2 regions of the Kribbella sp. NPDC048837 genome follow, and region 1 is predicted to be linked to the other one. Evidence: riboswitches for the same ligand, from Rfam matches in the RefSeq annotation. Region 1 holds a riboswitch; the other holds the start of a gene.
The links. A riboswitch is a leader RNA that binds a small molecule or an ion and turns the genes downstream of it on or off. The one in region 1 is predicted to bind glycine.
Positions count from the first base shown of each region.

Region 2: linked by a shared signal. The riboswitch ahead of ACZ6O0_RS31580 (L-serine ammonia-lyase) and the one ahead of gcvP (aminomethyl-transferring glycine dehydrogenase) in region 1 are both predicted to bind glycine.

Region 1 covers NZ_JBVJHF010000003.1:493,267-496,976, reverse strand. The annotation lists gene ftsR (transcriptional regulator FtsR) at 1-208, shown strand, start outside; gene ACZ6O0_RS17960 (bifunctional nuclease family protein) at 257-751, shown strand; gene ACZ6O0_RS17955 (MerR family transcriptional regulator) at 960-1,574, shown strand; glycine riboswitch at 1,652-1,741, shown strand; gene gcvP (aminomethyl-transferring glycine dehydrogenase) at 1,813-3,710, shown strand, end outside.
Region 2 covers NZ_JBVJHF010000007.1:385,529-389,238, reverse strand. The annotation lists gene ACZ6O0_RS31585 (SDR family oxidoreductase) at 1-164, shown strand, start outside; gene ACZ6O0_RS31580 (L-serine ammonia-lyase) at 165-1,538, opposite strand; glycine riboswitch at 1,618-1,710, opposite strand; gene ACZ6O0_RS31575 (DUF3817 domain-containing protein) at 1,708-2,061, opposite strand; gene ACZ6O0_RS31570 (alpha/beta hydrolase) at 2,237-3,670, shown strand.

The sequences.
Region 1 (3,710 bases):
CGCGATCGTCGTCGCGCGGGTGGCCGCCGAGTTCGCGCCGTACGGGATCGAGCCGCGGCACCTGCGGCTGTTCCGGACGGCGGCCGATCGCGAGGCCGGCCTGATCGAGCAGGTCACCGGACCCCGCCGGACCGAACAGACCGAGGAGCTGGCCGCACTGGCGGTCCGGTTGCACACCGCGCTGGTCCGTTCCCGGCTGCCTCGCTAGCCACCCCGAGGGCCTACCGGTCCCGGCACCTCGGAGTAGGCTGAAGGGGTGCGCGAAGTCGACGTGGTCGGAGTCCGGGTAGAGATGCCCTCGAGTCAGCCGATCGTGCTGCTCCGGGAGGTCGGCGGAGAGCGGTACCTGCCGATCTGGATCGGCGCGGCCGAGGCGAGTGCGATCGCGTTCGCCCAGCAGGGCATGGAGCCGCCCCGGCCGCTCACCCACGACCTGTTCGCCGAGACCATCCGCGTGCTCGGGCACACGCTCAGCCAGGTCCGGATCGTGAACCTGACCGACGGTGTGTTCGAGGCGATCCTGGTGTTCGACGACAAGACCGAGATCTCGGCGCGGCCGTCGGACTCGATCGCCCTCGCGCTGCGCACCGGCACCCCGGTGTTCTGCACCGAGGAGATTCTGGCCGAGGCCGGCATCCCGGTTCCGGACAGTGAGGACGCCGGCGCCGACGAGGTGGAGGAGGAAGAGGAGGTCGAGCGCTTCCGCGAGTTCCTCGACCAGGTGACTCCGGAGGATTTCGACAAGAGCTGACACCCCGTAGGCAGGGCGGGGACGCCCGGCGGACCGGAGTGGTACAAGACCAGATAGGTAACGATTCGGGCGGCGGTCGCGACACGCTCTCCGCTCGGTGCGGTTGTCGTTGACCCTCCCAGGTCGGCGGCTTACCTTGAAGGAGTCGTGGGGTGTTGTCACTCCACGGATGTGACCCGTTCCAGTCGGTACCCAGGGAGGCTCAGGCGTGACACGCACCGGCGACACGGATCTGACGGCGCAGTCGACGTCCGAAGCACACGCCGAGGCGGCCGCTACCGCCGGCGTGCAGGGTCTGCTCTTCGACGACGACCTGCGGCCGATGCCGGAGGACGTCGGGTTCCGCGGTCCGACGGCGTGCGCCGCGGCCGGGATCACCTACCGTCAGCTCGACTACTGGGCCCGCACCGGTCTGGTCTCGCCGTCCGTCCGCCCGGCGACGGGCTCCGGCACGCAGCGGTTGTACGGGTTCCGCGACGTTCTCTTGCTGAAAGTGATCAAGCGGCTGCTCGACGCCGGGATCTCGCTGCAGCAGATCCGGACCGCGATCGCGCATCTGAGCAAGCGGGGCATCGACGACCTGACCCAGATCACGCTGATGAGCGACGGTGCCTCGGTGTACATGTGCACCTCGCCGGACGAGGTGATCGACCTGCTGGCCGGCGGCCAGGGGGTGTTCGGGATCGCCCTCGGCGGTGTCTGGCGCGAGGTCGAGGGTTCGCTGTCCGAGCTGCCGACCGAGCGCGCCGACGGTCACGAGGACGCCGACGGTCACGCGAACGACGAGCTCGCCGCCCGTCGCCGCGCCCGTATGACCGGCTGACCTCCGACTGGCGGCTGACCTCCGGCTGGCTGCCGACCGAACTGTTCGGGGATTCCTGGTAGCCTCGGTGCAGCCGTACACAGCACTCGGGAGAGACCCGTGCAACCGGGCGCCGAAGGGGCAATTCCTCCCCGGAACCTCTCAGGCCCATGGACCGAGTGCCACAGGCGACTCTGGAGCGCGCAGCGCGTGACAGAGGGGGAGGCGACCGGAAGCACGTCAGCAACGGAGCCTCTTGATGACCGAACTCTCTGCAATCTTCGCCGACCGACACATCGGGCCGCGCCCGGACGAGGTCGCCCGCATGGTCCAGCTCCTCGGGTACGACGACGTCGACGCGCTGGTGGACGCCGCGGTCCCCGCGTCGATCCGGTCCGCCGAGGCGCTCCGGCTGCCCGAACCGGCCTCCGAGGTGGACGCGCTGCACGAGCTGCGTCAGCTCGCCGCCCGGAACACCGTCGCCACCTCGATGATCGGCCAGGGGTACTACGGCACCTTCACACCGAGCGTGATCGTCCGGCGCCTGGTCGAGAACCCGGCCTGGTACACGGCCTACACGCCGTACCAGCCGGAGATCTCGCAGGGCCGCCTCGAGGCACTGCTGAACTTCCAGACCGCGGTCTCCGACCTGACCGGTCTGCCGACCGCGAACGCGTCGCTGCTCGACGAGGGCACCGCGGCCGCCGAGGCGATGACGCTGGCCCATCGGTCGAACAAGAAGAGCAAGTCCGACCGCTTCCTGGTCGACGCCGACTGCTTCGCGCAGACCATCGCGGTGGTCCGGACCCGGGCCGAGGCGCTCGGCATCGAGGTCGTCGTCGCCGACACCACCGACGGCCTACCCGAGGGTGACTTCTTCGGCTTCCTGGTGCAGTACCCGGGCTCCGGTGGCGTCGTCCGTGACCTCAAGCCGCTGATCGCCGCCGCGCACGAGCGCGACACCCTGGTCGCGGTCGCCTCCGACCTGCTCGCGCTGACGTTGCTCGAGGCACCGGGGGAGGCCGGCGCCGACATCGTGATCGGGTCCTCCCAGCGCTTCGGCGTACCGCTGTTCTACGGCGGTCCGCACGCCGGCTTCATGTCCGTGCGTTCCGGTCTGGAGCGGTCGTTGCCCGGTCGCCTGGTCGGGGTCTCGGTCGACGCCGACGGCGCCCCGGCGTACCGGCTGGCGCTGCAGACCCGGGAGCAGCACATCCGTCGCGAGAAGGCGACCTCCAACATCTGTACGGCGCAGGTCCTGCTGGCCGTGGTCGCGTCGATGTACGCCGTCTACCACGGGCCGGACGGGCTGCGGGCGATCGCCGAGCGGGTCCACGGGTACGCCGGCAAGCTCGCCGCGTCGCTGCGCGCGGGTGGTGTCGAGGTCGTGCACGGCGACTTCTTCGACACCGTGCTCGCCCGGGTCCCCGGCCAGGCCGCGGACGTGGTCGACGCCGCCCGGCAGAACGGCATCTGGCTGCGGCAGGTCGACGCGGACCACGTCGGCATCTCCTGCGACGAGAAGACCGACGTCGTCGCGCTGACCCGGGTCTGCGATGCCTTCGGCGTCCGGTACGACGGTTCGCTCGAGGCGCCCGCTGTCGCGGTGCCGCGGACCACGGACTACCTGACGCACCCGGTGTTCAACACGCACCGCTCCGAGACCGCCATGCTGCGGTACCTGCGCAAGCTGTCCGACTACGACTACGCGCTGGACCGCGGGATGATCCCGCTCGGGTCCTGCACGATGAAGCTGAACGCGACCACCGAGATGGAGCCGGTCACCTGGCCGGAGTTCGCCGACCTGCACCCGTTCGCGCCGATCGAGGACGCCGCCGGGTACGTGAAGCTGATCGGTCAGTTGGAGCGCTGGCTGGCCGAAGTGACCGGGTACGCGAAGGTCTCGATCCAGCCGAACGCGGGCTCGCAGGGTGAGCTGGCCGGCCTGCTCGCGATCCGCGGGTACCACCACGCGCAGGGCGACTTCGAGCGGAACGTCTGCCTGATCCCGGCGAGCGCGCACGGCACGAACGCCGCCTCCGCGGTGATGGCCGGCATGAAGGTGGTCGTTGTCAAGGGCAACGACGACGGCACGATCGACCTGGACGACCTGCGGGCGAAGGCGTCCGAGCACGCCGGCAGGCTCGCGGCGATCAT
Region 2 (3,710 bases), on a different contig from region 1:
GGATCAACACGGTCGACCCGGGCTACACCGCGACCGACTTCAACGGCCACAGCGGTCCGCAGACCGTCGAGCAAGGCGCCGAGATCATCGTCCGGCTGGCCCAGATCGGCCCGGACGGCCCGACCGGTGAGTACCTGAGCCTGACCGGGACCGTGCCCTGGTGATCAGCACTCGATGACGTTGACGGCGAGGCCGCCGCGGGACGTCTCCTTGTACTTGATCTTCATGTCCGCACCGGTCTCGCGCATCGTCTTGATCACCTTGTCGAGCGTGACCACGTGAACGCCGTCGCCGTGCATCGCCATCCGGGCCGCGTTGATCGCCTTCACCGACGCCATCGCGTTCCGCTCGATGCACGGGATCTGCACCAGCCCGCCGACCGGGTCGCAGGTCAGGCCGAGGTTGTGTTCCATCGCGATCTCGGCCGCGTTCTCGACCTGGAGCGGCGTACCACCGAGCACCTCGCACAATGCGCCCGCGGCCATCGAGCAGGCCGACCCGACCTCACCCTGGCAGCCGACCTCGGCACCGGAGATCGACGCGTTCTCCTTGTACAGCACGCCGATCGCGCCGGCGGTGAGCAGGAACCGGACCACACCGTCTTCGGTGGCCCCGGGCACGAACCGGCGGTAGTAGTGCAGTACGGCGGGAATGATGCCGGCGGCACCGTTCGTCGGTGCGGTGACGATCCGGCCGCCGGACGCGTTCTGCTCGTTCACCGCGAGGGCGAACAGATTGACCCAGTCCATCACCTTCAGCGGATCGACCGACCAGGGATCCTGGCTGAGCTTGGTGTACAGCGCGTGCGCCCGCCGTGGCACCTTCAGCCCGCCCGGCAGAATGCCCTCGGTCTCGCAGCCCTCGCGGACACAGTCCTGCATGACCTGCCAGATGTGCAGCAGGCCGTCCCGGATCTCGTCCTCGGTCCGCCAGGCCAGCTCGTTCGCGAGCATGACCTCGCTGATCGACAGCTGCGACTCCCGGCACCGGTCGAGCAACTCCGCGCCGGTGGTGAACGGGTACTTCAGCGGGGTCGTGTCCAGCACGATGCGGTCGCCGGCCGCCGCGGTCTCGTCGACCACGAACCCGCCGCCGACCGAGTAGTACGTGCGTTCCCGCAGTACGGCGCCGTCCGCCGAGCGGGCCACGAAGGACATCCCGTTCGGGTGGTACGGCAGCGCCTTGCGCCGGTGCATGACCAGGTCGGTGTTCTCGTCGAACGCGATCTCGTGCGTACCAGCCAGCCGGACCCGGCCGCGTTCCCGGATCGCCTCGACCCGCGCGTCCACCGCGTGCGTGACGACGGTCTCGGGATCCTCGCCCTCGAGCCCGAGCAGGACCGCCTTGTTGCTGCCGTGACCGTGCCCGGTCGCGCCGAGCGAGCCGAAAAGCTGCGCCTCGACCCGCGCCGTCGCGGCCAGCAGGCCGGCGTCGGCCAGGCCGAGTGCGAAGGTCCGGGCGGCGCGCATCGGGCCCACGGTGTGGGAGCTCGACGGGCCGATCCCGATACTGAACAGATCGAAGACGCTGATCGCCATCGTGCGGAGGTTCCTTCCGGTCGCCGTTGACCGTTTGGTGTCCTCCCCACTCTGTCAGGCAGATGCCTTCCAGAGGTGCCTCGCCCGCGCGGTGAAGGTGCCTGAGAGATTCTTGGGGAGAGTTGCTCCTACGGCGCCCGGGTCACGCCCGGGTCTCTCCCGCACGGGTTCATGCGGCTGTTGAATTGACTGACGGTCTGGACGGTACGGCGCTCCGCCCGGCAACGTCAATCCGGCCCGTTCGCACCGCCCAGATCTCGAAGAACCAGGTGAACAGCGGGGGAACGCTTGCCGCCAGCGCGGCCAGGGTCACCGGCCACGACCACCGCAGCGGGCCGCGCACGACCAGCACCGTGACCACGTACGCGATGAAGATGCCGCCGTGGATCGGGCCGAAGATCTTCACCCCGATCTCGTTGTCGGACAGCACGTACTTGAACAGCATTCCGATCAGCAATCCGGTCCACGAGATCGCCTCGGCGATCGCCACTGTCCGGAACCACACCGCGTGCTTGGTAGTCATCAGCGACCGACCCTAACAAGTCCCCCAAGCCGCACCCGGGGTCCGCCGGGGGCTCGTCCCCGATGCGGCCGAGCAAACGGTTGCCGAGGATCGAGGGAGTTCGCCCCGCCCCACCCCTCGTCTTCCTTCCTTCCTTCCTTTCTTCCTTTCTTCCCGCAGACAGGAGATTCGCCTGATGAGATCCAGCAGACTTCTCAGGACCACCGCGTGGGGTGTGGTCCTGGGACTGACGGCGGCCGGCCTCGCGACGCTCCCGGCGTCGGCCGCCGTCCCCCGGCCGCCGGGCGTGCAGTGGTCGGACTGCAAGCCCGAGGGCAAGGACGATCCGGCGGAGGTGAAGGGGTCGCAGTGCGCGACCCTGCAGGTGCCGGTCGACTGGCGTGACCCCGGTGGACCGACGTTCGGCCTCGCGATCGCCCGCCGTACGGCGAAGTCGCCGAGCGAGCGGGTCGGCGTGCTGGTGTTCGGCCCGGGTGGTCCCGGTGACTCCGGCGTCGACCGGATCAAGACCGGCATCAGCCGGTTCAGCCAGACGCTGCAGGATCGCTTCGACATCGTCAGCTTCGACCCGCGCGGGATCGCCCGCAGCAACCCGGTGCTGTGCTCCGCGGCCCTGCTGTCCCGGCAGCCGTCGCCTTTGATGAAGAGCCAGGCCGACTTCGACGCGACCGTCCGCTACAACCGCACGCTGGCGGCCGACTGCCGCGAGCACACCGGACCGCTCTACGACCACATCGACACCTGGCAGTCGGTGCGGGACGTGGACGCGATCCGGAGGGCTCTCGACGAGTCGCAGATCTCGTTCCACGGCTCGTCGTACGGGACGATGCTCGGCGCGCAGTACGCCGAGACCTACCCGCGGCGTACGCGCGCACTCGTTCTGGAGAGCGTGCTCGACCACAGCTCGCCGACTGCGCGCACGTTCCTCGACGAGCAGGCGGCGCCGGTGCAGGACTCGTTCGACGAGTTCGTGAAATGGTGCGATCAGACAACGACCTGCGCCCTGCACGGCAGCGACGTCCGCGCACTCTGGGCAGACCTGCTGAAGGTCTCGACCGATCCGTTCAAGCTGAGCTTCCAGGTGTTCCGGCTGCTCTACGACCCGGAATGGCGCAAGCTGGCGGACACCCTGAAGACCCTCGATGAGAGCAAGCAGGCCTCAGTGCCGACCGGGCTGGTGAACAACACGCTGGCGCCGTTCTGCCAGGACTGGAACCTGCCGGTCCGGAACTACCGCGAGTTCGCCGGCCTCGTCGACCGGATCGGCCGGAACAACCCCGACATGCCGTACCCGGGCCAGCTGATGGCCGTCACGAACTGCCTCGGCGCACCCGAGGCCAACAATCCGCAGCACACGTTGAAGGTCCGCGACCTGAAGACCCCGGTCCTGCTCGCCAACGCGATCCACGACCCGGCCACCGGCTACGACTGGGCCAAGAGTGTGGAGCGGCAGCTCGGCAAGTACGGCGTACTTCTGACCTACGAGGGCTGGGGACACGGCAGCTACAACTCAGGCCCCTGCATGCAGTCGACGATCGACGCCTACCTGGTGTCGCGTCAGGTGCCGAAGCGCGGCGCCGGTTGCCCCGCCGTACCACCGGTGGGCTGAGAATGATCCGGGGCCGGCGCTCCCAACCAGCACCGGCCCC